2 regions of the Qipengyuania zhejiangensis genome follow, and region 2 is predicted to be linked to the other one. Evidence: predicted binding sites of a transcription regulator. Region 2 holds the regulator's gene; the other holds the start of a gene.
What was found. Region 2 encodes LexA, which represses DNA repair genes until DNA is damaged. Its sites were predicted from a motif close to GTTCCNCNCTTGTTCT; they were not measured.
Positions count from the first base shown of each region.

Region 1: the regulator LexA is predicted to act here: its motif matches at 5,502-5,517, upstream of VR863_RS08775 (deoxyguanosinetriphosphate triphosphohydrolase).

Region 1 covers NZ_JAYKGO010000003.1:227,290-234,715, reverse strand. The annotation lists gene VR863_RS08805 (hypothetical protein) at 1-134, shown strand, start outside; gene VR863_RS08800 (parallel beta-helix domain-containing protein) at 192-1,397, shown strand; gene VR863_RS08795 (SO2930 family diheme c-type cytochrome) at 1,394-2,392, shown strand; gene VR863_RS08790 (alpha/beta fold hydrolase) at 2,389-3,381, shown strand; gene VR863_RS08785 (aspartate/glutamate racemase family protein) at 3,458-4,147, shown strand; gene VR863_RS08780 (S8 family serine peptidase) at 4,283-5,428, shown strand; gene VR863_RS08775 (deoxyguanosinetriphosphate triphosphohydrolase) at 5,560-6,720, shown strand; gene VR863_RS08770 (NAD(P)H-binding protein) at 6,713-7,414, shown strand.
Region 2 covers NZ_JAYKGO010000001.1:1,039,239-1,046,664, forward strand. The annotation lists gene gltX (glutamate--tRNA ligase) at 1-702, opposite strand, end outside; gene VR863_RS04975 (ComEC/Rec2 family competence protein) at 731-2,926, shown strand; gene lexA (transcriptional repressor LexA) at 2,959-3,648, opposite strand; gene trpC (indole-3-glycerol phosphate synthase TrpC) at 3,798-4,583, opposite strand; gene trpD (anthranilate phosphoribosyltransferase) at 4,580-5,572, opposite strand; gene VR863_RS04995 (anthranilate synthase component II) at 5,569-6,183, opposite strand; gene pip (prolyl aminopeptidase) at 6,243-7,205, opposite strand; gene VR863_RS05005 (phosphodiester glycosidase family protein) at 7,202-7,426, opposite strand, start outside.

The sequences.
Region 1 (7,426 bases), on a different contig from region 2:
TTCTTGGCGAGCATCTTGCCGCATCGGGTCGCCATGCCGAAGCGGCAGCGGCGTTCCGCGAAGCGCTCGCCTTCGCGCCTGGCCGCAAGCTGTCGATCGATGGACTGGAGCGGGCACAAGCAAGCATGCGTTGAAGCGCCGTCTTGCATTCGCCGGTCCTTGCGGCACAGTGGGCTGCAAGGGAGAGACTCATGTTCAGACTGACGATTTCAGCCGTGTTGCTGGCGGGCGCCGCACCAGCGCTTGCCGAAACCCACACCATCGCCGCGGGTGAAGGTGCGCAGGAACGGTTGCAGGAAGCGCTGATCCTCGTGCAGCCGGGCGACGAGATCGTCCTGGAAGCCGGCCGCTACGCCATCAGCGACGGACTGAGCCTCGATGTGGACGGTGTGACCGTGCGCGGCGCGGGCATGGATGGGACAGTGCTCGACTTTACCGGCCAGCAGGGCGCGGGCGAAGGTTTGCTGGTCACGTCCGATAACGTGACCTTGCGCGACTTCGCGCTGGAAAATCCCAAGGGTGACGGGGTGAAATCCAAGGGCGCGGACAATATCGTCTATCATCGCATCCGCGTAACGTGGACGCGTGGGCCGCATCCGGAAAATGGCGCCTACGGCATCTATCCGGTCGAAAGCGACGGGGTCCTGGTTGACGGGGCCAAGGTTACCGGGGCCTCCGATGCCGGTATCTATGTCGGCCAGTCGAACCGTATCACGGTGCGGAATTCGATCGCCGAAGCGAATGTCGCCGGGATCGAGATCGAAAACAGTCGAAACGCGCTGGTCGAACATAATATCGCCACCCGCAACACGGGCGGTATCCTGATTTTCGACCTGCCCGGCCTTCCGGTGATGGGTGGGGGCAATGTTATCGTGGCCAACAATCTGGTGGTGGCAAACGATACGCCGAATTTCGCGCCACCCGGCAATATCGTGGCGGGCGTCCGCCGCGGTACGGGTATCATGGTCATGGCGAACGATCGGGTGTTGGTGGAAAACAACATCCTGTCGGGCAACCCGACCGCCCCGATCATGGTCATCGCCTACACGCAGGAGTTCGACGATCCGCGCTATGATCCCTATCCGCGCAACGTCACGGTGGGTGCGAACCTGATTGCGGACGGCGGTTACGATCCCCAGCTCGAAGGGGCGGAAGCGCTCCTGGGCGCTTTCGGAGGGGAATTGCCGCCGCTGCTGTGGGACGGGCTCGGCAATCCGGCCACCACGCTGCGTGTCGCACCCGGAATTACCGGCTGGACACTGGGCCTTACCGAACAGGGCAAGGGCCTTGGCGGAGCGCAGCCTGCGCTGCTCCAGAACGCGCCGCGTCCGGTGGACGTGTTCTTCCGCGAAGGTATCGGCGCACCGGCCGAACTGGACGAAAGACTGGGTGGATGATCCGTAAAGCCATCTTCGCAATCGCGCTGGCAAGCGCGGTGACGGCGATGGCGGTCCCGCGGGGCGATACCGACGCCGCCATCACCCAGGAGGCGATGCCGCGTGCGCTTTCGGATTACGGGTTCTTTGCCGATCTGTCGGGCCAGGTTCCCGGACCGGGCGTCACCCCCTACCGGCTGAACACGCCGCTCTATTCCGACGGGGCGGAGAAGCTGCGCTTCGTTTATCTGCCCGAAGGCGCGGCCGCCGTGGCCGATGGTGAAGGCCTGCTTGGCCTGCCCGTCGGCTCTGCGTTGATCAAGACCTTCGCCTTCGGGGACGGCGCACAGCGGCGCCTGATCGAAACGCGGGTCCTGCTGCACCGCGCGGACGGCTGGGTTGCCTTGCCCTACCTTTGGAATGCCGAACAGACCGACGCCCGCTTGGCAATTGTCGGCGCACGGGTCGATCTGGTGACGCCGCGCGGGGAGGCGATCAGCTATCGCGTCCCGAACAAGAACCAGTGCAAGGAATGCCACGGGCTTGACGGCACAGTCGTGCCCATCGGGCCAAAAGCGCGGAACCTGTCGCAGGAATGGTTGTCCGCCATGGTCAAGGCCGGAAACCTCGACGCCGTGCCCGATGCATCGGACCAGCTGCCCTTGTGGGAGGCACGCGATCGCGTTCCAACCGTATCGGCCGCGCGGGCCTATCTCGATGTGAACTGCGCGCATTGCCATCGCCCCGGGGCCACGGCTTCGAACAGCGGGCTCGATCTGCGGTGGGAACAGCAGGACCCGCACGCACTGGGTATCGGCAAACGCCCCGTCGCGGCGGGGCGCGGGGCGGGGGGGCATCTGTTCGATGTGGTCCCGGGATCGCCCGACAGTTCGATCCTGACGTATCGCATGCAAAGCAACGAGCCGGGAATTGCGATGCCCGAAATCGGCAAATCCACCGTTGACGAGGACGGCATCGCCATCGTGCGGCGCTGGATAGAGGAAATGGCTCCATGAAAACCTTTCTCCGAATAGTGGGCGTTCTCGTCGCTCTCGTGATTGTGACCTTCCTGGCGTTCCGGGTGCCCGACACCGATCCTGACGAGATGTGGGCACGGTACGGCAGCGCGCCTTCGCAAAGGCTGACCCTTGACGATGGACGGGCAATCCATGTGCGCGACGAAGGTCCGCGCGGCGCGCCGGTCATAATCCTGCTCCACGGATCGAACGCCGATCTGCACACGTGGCGCGATTGGGCCGACGGACTGCGCGATGAATACCGGGTAATTCGGTTCGACCAGCGCGGGCACGGCCTGAGCGGTCCTGCACCGGACGGAAATTACGAGCTGACATCGTTCATCGGCGATGTCGACAAGGTGGCCGACGCGCTGGGCGTGGAAACCTTCACGCTGGCGGGCAATTCGATGGGCGGTGCCATCGCCATGGGCTATGCGATCGCCAATCCCGACCGGCTGGAAGGGCTGGTGCTGGTGGACGCGAGCGGCGCGCCCGTCATGCGCGAAGGGGGCGGAAACCTCGCGTTCAGCCTCGCGACCAAACCGGTGATCGGCAATCTGATGAGCCAGCTCCTGCCGCGCTCTCTGATCGAAAAGAGCCTGTCGCAGAGCGTGTCGAACCAGTCTGTCGTCACTCCGCAGGCGGTCGACCGGTATTGGGAAATGGCGCGCTATCCGGGCAACCGCGAGGCGACGCGCAAGCGTTTCTCGACCCCGCGCAAATCCTTCCCCGCCGAAACGGTGGCCGCGATGCGGGTTCCGACGCTGGTCATGTGGGGCGAAGACGATGCTCTCGTCCCCTTCGAGGCAGCCGGCTGGTATATGGATCATCTGCCCAACGCGACGCTGGTTGCCTATCCGGGGATCGGACACATCCCGATGGAGGAAGCGCCCGAACGCAGCCTTGCCGACCTGCGGGCGTGGCTTGCCGAAACGGGTGCGGCGCCGGAAAATTCCCCAGCGTCCGGGAATGCTGGAACCGCCCTTTGACCTGATCGTTGTAACCCTCTGATATGAGGGCGGGCCATGCACGGCCTAGAAAATTCGACAGGAAGGAACTGGGGCTTTGCGCAAGCTGGGGCTGATCGGGGGGATGAGCTGGATCTCGACCCGTGCCTATTACGAACGGATCAACCAGTTCGTGCAGAAGCGTGCAGCGCCGATGGCCAGCGCGCCGTTGCTGATCGAAAGCCTCGATTATTCGCAGATATACCAGGCCAAGCAGGCCGATGAGTGGGACCGGGTCGGCACGATACTTGTCGATTCTGCGCGCCGCCTGGAAAGCGCCGGAGCCGAAGGGCTGATCATCGCGGCCAACGCGATGCACATGGTCTATGACCGGCTTACCGAAGCGGTCTCGATACCCGTTCTGCACATTGCCGATAGTGTCGGCCAGGCGATGCAGGAAGCGAAGTGCGAAAGCGCCGCCTTGCTCGGCACGCGCCTGGTGATGACCGAAGGGTTCTATCGCAACCGTCTTGTCGCCCACGGGGTCGACCTGTTGCCGCCCAATCCCGAAACCGTCGAGATGGTCGATGGGATCATCTACAAGGAGCTGATGCTGGGCCGCGTCACCCGCGATGCGGAACGTGCGCTGAAGACCATCATCACCCAGAAGGAAAAGGACGGCGCCGCTGCAATCGTGCTGGCCTGCACCGAACTGGAAATGGTGGTCGACACGCGGGCGAATGTTCTGCCGGTGTTCGATTCAACGTCGATCCATTGCCGTGCGGCGGCCGACTGGATCCTTGGTTGAAGCCTGTCGAACAAATGATGCGTCCTTTTCGCTACACTTTCGAATTTTTCAGCGGAAATTAACTACCACGACATTGATTGATCGTTTCAACCCGTCATGCTGCCCTTCTTCTATTTGAGGGAAGGGACTCGCATTATGAAAATTACGTTCGGTCGCATTGCGGCTGTGAGCGCCGTTGCGCTTGCGGCGGCTGGCTTTGCTGCAACGGGCACAGCCCAATCCGCGCCCGCCAAGGGCTCGAAAATCGAGAATGCCTACATCTGTGTGTTCAACCCAGGCCTGGTCGCCAAGGGTAATGTAACTGCAGAAGCCGCGCGTTCGGCCAAGGCTGCCGGCGGTGCAGTGGGTTTCACCTACAAGAACACCATCCGCGGATTCTCGGTCAACGCTTCGGCGCAGGGTGTTTCCAAGATGCAGGCGAACAACCCGCGGATCGCATACTGCGAGCAAGACCAGATCATGACTGCCGACGGCAAGCCCGGTGGCAGCGCCGGCAAGCCCGGCGGCGGCTCCGCACCGGCTGAGTCCACTCCCTGGGGCGTAACCCGTGTCGGCGGTGGCCTCTCCGGCTCGACCGCGACGGCGTGGGTCATCGATTCCGGCATCGATTACACCCACCCCGACCTCAACGTCGATACCGCTCGTTCGCGCAGCTTCACGCGCGAATCCGACGGCGATGACGCCAATGGCCACGGAACTCACGTTGCGGGCACGATCGCCGCGATAAAGGGCAATGGTATCGGCGTCGTTGGCGTTGCACCGGGCACGAAGGTTGTCGCCGTCAAGGTGCTCACCCGCCAGGGTTCGGGTTCGAACTCGGGCGTGATTGCCGGTGTCGAATACGCGGCCGACAATCACAGCAACGGCGATGTCGCCAATATGAGCCTTGGTGGCGGTTTCAGCCAGGCGCTGAACACAGCTGTCGAAGCCGCTGCCGGTCAGGGACTGAAGTTCGCACTGGCTGCGGGCAATGAATCGACCAGCGCAACGACCAAGTCGCCTGCGTCGGCCAACGGCAACAACATCTACACCATCAGCTCGTTCACCAAGACCAACGATAGCTGGTCGAGTTTCTCGAATTACGGCAACCCGCCGGTCGATTTCGCGGAACCGGGTTCGGCTATTCCGTCGACCTACAAGGATGGTGGCTACGCTACGCTTTCGGGAACGTCGATGGCCAGCCCGCACGCAGCCGGCCTGCTGTTGCTGGGTGCCATTCGTAGCGGCGGAACTGTCAACGGCGATCCGGACGGCAACCCGGACACGATCGGCATCAACTGATCATATTCAAAAAACGGGAAGGGCTGCGCGGCATCGGTCGCGCAGCCCTTTCTTTTTGCCGATAAGGGGCACAGTTCCCGCTCTGTTCACGTTGTCGCGCGGATGGCTCTCACCTAAGCCTCGCACCACCCATGGAACGAGCCCCCTACGCCGCCGACCCCGCTGCAACCCGCGGGCGCGAATTCGCCGAAGAGCGCGAGGGAACCCGCGGGCCGCGCAGCGAATTCCAGCGTGATCGCGACCGGATCGTCCATTCGATCGCCTTTCGCCGCCTGCGATCCAAGACCCAGGTGTTCATCGCACCCGACGGCGATCATTATCGCACCCGCCTGACCCACAGCCTCGAAGTTGCCCAGATAGGCCGTGTGATCGCGCGCGAGCTTGGGCTCGATGAAGACCTGACCGAGGCGTTGTGCCTGGCGCATGACATCGGCCACCCGCCGTTCGGCCATGCCGGGGAAAAAGCGCTGGAAGAGGCGATGGCCCATGCCGGCGGGTATGACCACAACGCGCAAGGCATTCGCACGCTGGCGCGGCTCGAAAGTCCCTATTGCGACCATGAAGGGCTGAACCTCACCTGGGAAACGCTGGAGGGGATGGCCAAGCACAACGGGCCGGTAGTCGCGCCGAACTGGGCCCTGGCCGAAATCGACAAGGCGTTCCCGCTGGCGCTGGGCGAATGGCCATCGCTTGAAGCGCAGGTGGCCGCGATCGCCGATGATATCGCCTATGACAACCACGATATCGATGATGGGCTGCGCGCCGGATTCATCGAAATGGACGATCTTCTGGTGCTGCCATCGGTTGCGGATCAATGGCGGGCCGTCGAACGCCGTTTTCCGCACGCCGGGCGCGATCGCCAGCAACGCGAGCTGGTTCGCACCCAGATCGGGCTTATGGTCAACGACGTGCTGACCCATACGCGCGAGCAGTTGGCCGGCATTGCCAGCGCGGACGATGTGCGTGCGGCAGGTCGGGGTCTTGCAGGATTTTCGCCGTCGATGCGTGAGGAGGAGCGCCGTCTCAAGGCGTTCATGTACGACAAGCTCTATTACCATCCCGAACAGATTGGCACGGCCGAACGTGCGCGCGATGTCATCGCCCGCCTGTTTGTCGCCTACCGCCAGGACCCCAAGCTGCTGCCCGACGAATGGCTCGCCCAATTGCCGGATGGTGACCCGGGCCGGAGCCGCCATATCGCCGATTTCATCGCGGGAATGACCGATCGCTTCGCCATCGAGCAGGTCCGCCGGATTTATGGCCGCGCGCCGGAAGGGTTGAGCAATGTCTGATGCAATCCGCATCGCGTTGGTCGGGGCCACCGGATTGATCGGGCGCGCGGTGATGGAACGCTGCGTCGGACGCGAGGATGTTCGTCTTACGGGCATCGCACGCCGGGAAACGGTGCTGCCGCGCGGCATTCGCATGGAAATGTTCGTGGCTGACCCCGGAAGCTGGGGCGAAGTTCTGGAAGCTGTCCGGCCCAAAGCGATGATCTGCGCGCTGGGCACCACATGGAAGAAATCAGGCGAGGACGAGGCGGCGTTCCGCGCTGTCGATCAGGACCTGGTTCTGGCCGTGGCACGCGCGGCAAAGGAACACGGGGTCGAACGCTTCGTGCATGTCAGCTCGGTCGGTGCCGATATCGCATCGAAGAACCTCTACCTGCGCGTCAAGGGTGAGGTGGAGCGCGATCTGACGAAGGTGCGTTTCGACAGGCTGGACATTCTTCGCCCCGGCCTCCTGCTTGGGCACCGCGAAGGCGACCGGCGGCCCGCAGAACGGCTTGGCATCATGGCCGCGCCGGTGATGAATTTGATGCTGCACGGCAAATACCGCAAGTTTCGCGGCGTACATGCCGAAACGGTGGCCGATGCCGCCCTGTCGCTGGCCAAACGGGCCGCGCGCGGGCGGTTCGTGCACGATCACGATGCGATCCTGCGGGCGGCAAAGGCGCTGCCCCGGATGACGACCGACACCGATTAGGCAGCTGGCAAG
Region 2 (7,426 bases):
GATCACGTCCATCGCGCGGATAATCGGCAGTTGGCGAAAAGCGTTGTTCAGGTGGTCATCGCCGCGGATGATGTGGGTGACACCCATGTCGTGATCGTCGACCACCACGGCCAGCATATAGGTCGGCGTGCCATCTGCGCGCAGCAGGACGTAATCGTCGATCTCGGCGTTCTGGACGGTAACGCTTCCCTGCACCTCGTCCTGAATGGTGGTTGCGCCTTCGGTCGGAACCTTGAGGCGGATTACGAAGGGCGCGCCTTCCGGTGCCTCGGCAGGATCGCGGTCGCGCCAGCGCCGGTCGTAACGCAGCGGCTGCTTGTTGGCACGCTGCTGAGCGCGCATTTCTTCCAGTTCTTCGGTGGTTGCGAAGCATTTGTAGGCATGCCCGGCGTCGAGCAGTTTGTGGGCGACCTCCGCATGGCGTTCCGCGCGGTCGGACTGGAACAGGGGCGGCGCATCGTAATCGAGGCCAAGCCAATCGAGTCCGTCGATGATCTTGTCGATCGCGTCCTGCGTGCTGCGCTTGCGGTCGGTATCCTCGATCCGCAACAGCGTGCGTCCGCCGTGGTGCCGGGCAAACAGCCAGTTGAACAGCGCGGTCCGGGCACCGCCGATGTGAAGGTAACCGGTGGGCGAGGGGGCAAAGCGGGTGACGACCGTTCCCGGGGTCTTGCCGGCGGCGTCCACACTATCGCTTGCCATTTTCTCTCGCTTCCTTTCAAATACTTACATGGCGACGCAAGGGACGCCTTCAGTTCCGTTCGACGAGGTGGACGATCCCACCCTCGACACATTGCGGCGCCCTTGGCGCATGCGCGGGCGCTTGTCCAGTTTTGCAGGGGTTCCGGGCGACCGGATCGACGGTTTTCTGGGCGCTTCAGGCTTCGATCGTGGCCCGTGGGTGACGGTGGGGTTTGCGAGCGGCATCGGGCTGTGGTTCGCGCTCGACAACCCGTGGCAATGGGCTGGCGCCATTGTTGGTCTCATTCTTACTGCGCTCGGGGCGGCGACCGTGTGGCGCGGGCGCGAAGATCGGGCGTATCTGTTGATTTCCGTCGTCGTGCTGGCCCTCACCATCGCGGCCGGCATCGCGCTGGTATGGACCAGATCGGAACTGGTCGGAGCGCAGCCCATCGATGCCCCGCGCTTCGAACGCATCGACGCCCGCATTCTCTCACGCGAAGAGCAGCCATCGGAAAACCTCATCCGGCTTGTGCTGGCAGCGCGGGACGCAAGCCGGGGCCGTGCCGTGGCCTATCGGGTCAATGTCGATCTGGACGAGGACACCAGCGCGTTGCGGGAAGGGGCCCGGGTGCGGTTGGCGGCGCGGCTCATGCCCCCATCACCGCCGGTAGTTCCGGGAGCGTACAATTTCGCCCGTCGAGCCTGGTTCGACGGATTGGCGGCGACGGGGTCGGTGGTGGGGCCGATCGAGATCGTGGAAGAGGCCACCGGGGAAGCGGGGCGGATTGCAGGGGTAAGGCGGGCCCTGTCTGGCCATGTCCGGCGCAATCTCGATGGGTCTTCGGGGGCGATTGCGGCAACCCTTGCGAGCGGTGACCGCGGATCGATCCCCGCTGCCGACGAAGTGGCAATGCGCGATGCTGGTCTGACCCATCTGCTGTCGATAAGCGGGCTCCACGTGAGCGCAATCATTGCCGCTGCCTTTCTGGTTGTGATGAGGGTTTTGTCGCTTTGGCCGTGGCTTGCCTTGCGGGTCCGACTGCCTTTGGCTGCCGCGGGGGCCGCGGCGCTGGTGGGGGTTGCCTATACCCTGCTGACGGGTGCCGAAGTGCCCACGGTGCGCAGTTGCATCGGCGCGTTGCTGGTGCTCGGTGCGCTTGCCATGGGGCGTGAGCCGTTATCTATGCGGATGGTGGCCGTCGCCGCGATGATCGTTCTGTGCCTGTGGCCCGAGGCGCTGGTCGGGCCGAGCTTCCAGATGAGCTTTGCTGCCGTGCTGGCGATCGTCGCGCTGCATAACGCCGAACCCATTCGCGAATATCTCGCACCACGTGAGGAAGGCTGGTGGCGCAAGGCAGGGCGCCGGGTGGTCATCCTGTTCCTGACCGGCCTGGTGATCGAGATTGCGCTGATGCCCATCGTGCTTTTCCACTTTCACAGAGCGGGCATTTACGGTTCGCTTGCCAATCTGCTGGCTATTCCGCTGGTCACGTTCGTCTCGATGCCTCTTGTGGCGATTGCGCTTCTGCTCGATCTGATCGGGGCTGGATCGCCGGCCTGGTGGCTGGTGGGCAAATCGCTCGATCTGCTGCTTGGAATTGCGCACACCGTGTCGGATCAGCCGGGCGCGGTGAAACTGGCCCCGCGCATTTCGCTTGCCGCGGTGTTGGTTTTCGTCGGTGGGGGACTTTGGCTCGCGTTATGGAGAGGGCCGACCAGGTTGTGGGGCCTGGGCATCGCTGCGTTGGGTGCGCTGATGATGTGGAGCGCGCCCCCCGCCGACATGCTGATCACAAGAGACGGGCGGGATGTCGGGATACGGGCAGGGGACGGCCGGTTGCTGGTATTGCGGGACAGCGCCGGTAGCTATGCGCAGGACAATCTGCGGGAAATGTCCGCCATCCAGACACCGCCGATACCTCTTGCCGAATGGCAAGGCGCACGATGCAGCCCGGATTTCTGTTCCATTGTCCTGGATCGCGGGCAAAAACCCTGGCGTATCCTTGTCGCCCGGAGCCGTAATCTGATCGAGGAGCGCGCGCTCGCTGCCGCTTGCGAACAGGCCGACATAGTGATTGCTGACCGATATCTGCCGTATTCCTGTCGGCCAATTTGGCTCAAAGCCGATCGTCGTTTCCTTCAACGGGAAGGCGGAACGGCCCTATATTTGCATAGCGGCCGTGTCGAAACGGTGGCGCAGGGCGAGGGCAGGCACGGGTGGTGGCGGCCGGTCGAGGATTGATTGCCCCGACCGGCGCGCACCATCACGCCGCATCAGTGATAGCGGCGAAGCAATCCTGCCAGTTTGCCCTGCACCTGGACCCGGTGCGTGTCGTAAACCTGCGGTTCGTAGGATCCGTTCGCCGGATCGAGCCGTACCCGTCCGGCTTCGCGGTGGAGATATTTGAGCGTGGCTTCTTCATTGTCGACCAGAGCGACAACGATTTCACCGTCACGGGCCGTGTCGGTGCGCTTCACCAATGCGAAATCACCGTCGAAAATCCCGGCTTCGATCATCGAATCTCCAGACACTTCCAGAGCGTAATGTTCGCCGGGGCCGAGGAGGGCGGCAGGAACCGGCATGCTCGACTGGCCCTCGATAGCCTCGATCGGCGCGCCTGCCGCAATCCGTCCGTGGAGCGGAACGTCGATAATGTCGTTTGCCGGTTGCGGGGCAGCGGTCCTCGGCGGGACAACCGCCGTCACGGTATCGTTGACCGCGCGCGGTTTTGCAGCGCCGGTCACGGCATCTTCGGGAAGCTTGACCACTTCGAGCGCGCGCGCCCGGTTGGGCAAACGACGGATGAAGCCGCGTTCCTCGAGGGCCGAGATCAACCGATGAACCCCCGACTTGCTCTTGAGGTCGAGAGCTTCCTTCATTTCTTCGAAGCTCGGTGAAATTCCGGTGTCTTCCAGACGCTGCTGGATGAAGCGGATCAATTCGTGCTGTTTGGCGGTCAGCATGTTCGCGATACTCCCGTGTCGCCTGTTCACAACCCTGTGAACGAATGCGGAACAAGTAAGCAACGTGATTCGCTAAGTCAAGCAATTGCGCCATTTCCGACCAATCGCCGGGAGAACAGGTGTTCGCCTATTGTCCCGTGCGCGTTCGTTCAGCCGTTCAGAAGTTTGTGCGTCGCCGCTTCGACATCGCCATGCCTCATGAGGCTTTCGCCAACCAGGAAGCTGCGCACACCTGCGCGTTCCAGGCGGAGGCAGTCGGCGTGACTGGAAATGCCGCTTTCGCCCACCAGCAGCGCGTCTTTCGGAGCGAGCGCAGCGAGGCGTTCGGTCGTTGCAAGGTCGGTCGCGAAGGTGCGAAGATCGCGATTGTTCACGCCGATCAAACGTGAGGAGAGCCGCGATGCCCGCTCCATTTCGCCTTCGTCGTGCACTTCAACGAGCACGTCCATGCCGCGTTCGATCGCCGCTTCCTCGATTTCATGCATCGCGCCGTCATCGAGGGCCGCGACGATGATCAGGATGGCGTCGGCCCCGATGGCGCGGGCTTCGGCCACTTGCCAGGGGTCGACCATGAAATCCTTGCGCAGGACGGGGATCGGGCAGGCCGCGCGAGCTTCCACCAGAAAGTCTTCGTGCCCCTGGAAATACGGGGCATCGGTCAGGACCGAGAGGCATGCGGCACCTCCGGCGGTGTAGGCTCTGGCGTGGTCGGGGGGGCGGAAATCGGGCCGGATCAGGCCCTTGGACGGCGACGCCTTCTTGATCTCTGCAATCAGGCCGAATCCCTTTTCCTGCGCTGCGGCAAGAGCGGTTGCGAAGCCGCGTGTGGGCGACTGTTCGCGCGCAAGACTGTCGAGCGTGGTCAGGCTGCGTTGAGCCTTCCGAGCGGCAACCTCTTCCCGCTTGGTTGCGCAGATTTCGATCAGCTTGTTCATCGTGCCAGCGCAATCCAGTTTTCGAGAAGTGCTTTCGACTTGCCGGAATCGAGGGCCTCGGCTGCGATCAGGGCGCCCTGCGCCCAATCGTCGGTCTTGCCTGCGACGATCAACGTGGCGGCGGCGTTGAACAGGACGGCATCGCGATAGGCGCCGGGCGCACCAGACAAGAGCGCCTGGAGCGCCCGAGCGTTGTGCGCGGGATCACCGCCCCTGATCGCGTCAACGGGCGTGTGGGAAAGCGAAGCCTGGCTCGCGTCCACCCGACGCATCGCAAAATCGTGGTCGACCACATCGGCGAGTTCGTTGCCGCCGGCCAGGCTCAATTCGTCCAGCCCTTCGTCTCCCGAAGCGATGAACGTGCGATCCGTGCCCAGCTTCGCCTTCGCTGCTGCATAAATCGGAACATAGGCCGGCCGTGCGATGCCGATCAATTGCCGCCTGACATCCGCGGGATTGGAAAGCGGCCCCATCAGGTTGAATATCGTGCGCACACCCAAGCGCTGGCGAATTGGGTGGATGCGGCCCATCGCCGGGTGGTGATTCTTGGCGAAAAGGAAACAAATTCCCAGCTCGGACAAGGACTTTTCGGCAGTTCTTCCCGCCGCTTCCATATCCAGCCCGAGCGCTTCGAGCGTGTCGGCAGCGCCCGCCTTGCTGCTCGCCGCGCGATTGCCATGCTTGGCCACGGGCACCCCGCAGGCTGCCACAACCAGGCTTACAGCCGTCGAAACGTTGAGGGTATGGTGTCCATCGCCGCCCGTGCCGCAGCAATCGACCGTGCCTTCTGGTGCATCGAGCGGGATCAATCTTGCGCGAAGCGCCCGCGCGGCACCGGCAATTTCGTCCGCCGTTTCGCTTCGCGTCGACATTTCCACGAGGTAGCGAGCGATTTCCTCGTCACTCGTTTCTCCGTCGAGGATCCAGCCGAATACTTCCTCGGCTTCGTCCTCGCTCAAATGCGATCGTGAATCAGGCAGAGTTTTCATGCAGGGACTTTCGCGTCGATCCCGCACAAGGTCAGGAAATTGGCCAACAAGGCGTGGCCATGTTCGGTCGCAATGCTTTCCGGATGAAACTGAACACCGTGGATCGGCAGTTCACGATGGCGGAACCCCATGACGCTGCTTCCATCGAGGCCGGGCGTTTCGCTTGTGGCGTTGACTTCAAGGCAATCGGGGATGCTTTCCACCACGAGCGAGTGGTACCGCGTGGCCACGAACGGAGACGGCAATCCGGCAAACACGCCGCTAGCGTCATGCGTCACGGGTGACGTCTTGCCATGCATCAATCCGCCCCGCACGACCTTCCCGCCAAAATGCTGTCCGATGGACTGGTGCCCAAGACACACGCCGAGCAGAGGCTTGGCGGCATCAGCACAGGCCGCCACGAGATCGAGACTGACGCCCGCTTCGTTGGGCGTACATGGGCCGGGGGATATCAGGAAACCGGCCGCCCCGGTGGCAATCGCTTCGCTCGCCGAAATGGCGTCATTGCGGACGACCTCCACTCCGGCACCCAGTTCCATAAGGTAATGGACCAGGTTGAAAGTGAAGCTGTCGTAATTGTCGACGACGAGGATGGGCGGTTGCTGGGTCATTCGAGGCGTCAATGGCGGGACGAGCCCGTGCTTTCAAGCAAGTAAAGCTCGCCGTGACGTCACGCCTGCTTGCCCGCGAAGCGATCCGATGCGCGCACCAGCCCATCGGTGATACCGGGTTCGGTGTACAGATGCCCTCCGTCCGGCACGATCTGGAGGTCGACCTGCGGCCAGACCTGCTTGAGATCCCAGGCGGAGCGGGGCGGGGTGCAACAATCATGGCGGCCCTGGACGATCACGCCGGGGATGCCCGCGAGCTTGTGAGCGTCGTCGAGCAGCTGACCTTCTTCCAGAAAGCAACCGTTGCGGAAGTAATGGTTTTCGATCCGCGCGGTGGCCACGGCGTTCTCGCCATCGGCCATGTGCGAAATCGTATCCTCTTCGGGGAGAAGCGTTACCGTGACGCCTTCCCAGCGGTTCCATGCGGCCGCTGCGGCCTTGCGGACCTCGGGATCGGCATCGTCCAGCAGGTCGCGATAGGCTTCGAGTAGGTCGTCCTGCCGGTCCTCGTCCACATGACCGACGAACGCGTCCCATTCTTCGGGGTAGAGTTCGCTGGCGCCGTAGGTGCACAACCAGTCCAGTTCGATCTGGCGGCCAAGGAAGATACCGCGCAAGACCATCTCGCTCACCCGTTCCGGATGCGTCTGGGCATAGGAAAGCGACAGGGTCGATCCCCAGCTCCCGCCAAAGACCAGCCATCGATCATGGCCGCACATCTCGCGAAGCTTTTCCATGTCGCGCACGATGTGCCACGTCGTGTTGTCCGCCAGACTGGCAAACGGGGTCGAACGCCCGCAACCACGCTGGTCGAACAGCAGGACATCATACAGTTCCGGGTCGAACTGGCGGCGCTGGCCCGGGCTGCATCCGGCACCGGGGCCACCATGAAGAAAGACCGCTGGCTTTGCGCCGGGTGTGCCGACCTTTTCCCAGTAGATCGAATGACCGTCGCCAACCTCGAGCATTCCGGTCTCGTAGGGTTCGATTTCCGGGTAAAGGGTGCGGCGATCTTGCGTCATTGGGAGGCCTTCCTTTTCACCACCACGATCGGTCCGATGGGCGCGCCCTGATCCAGCCTTTCGGTCGCCGGATTCCAAAGCTGCGAGACATTCCCGTCAAGAAACAGCGCGTTCTTCACGGACAGCTCGTCGCGATAGAACCGGGCGATCTTGCCAAAGGAAACGGGTGCGTTCGAAATGACGAAGTGGGCACGACCCTGCTCATCGACGCCGACCGCATT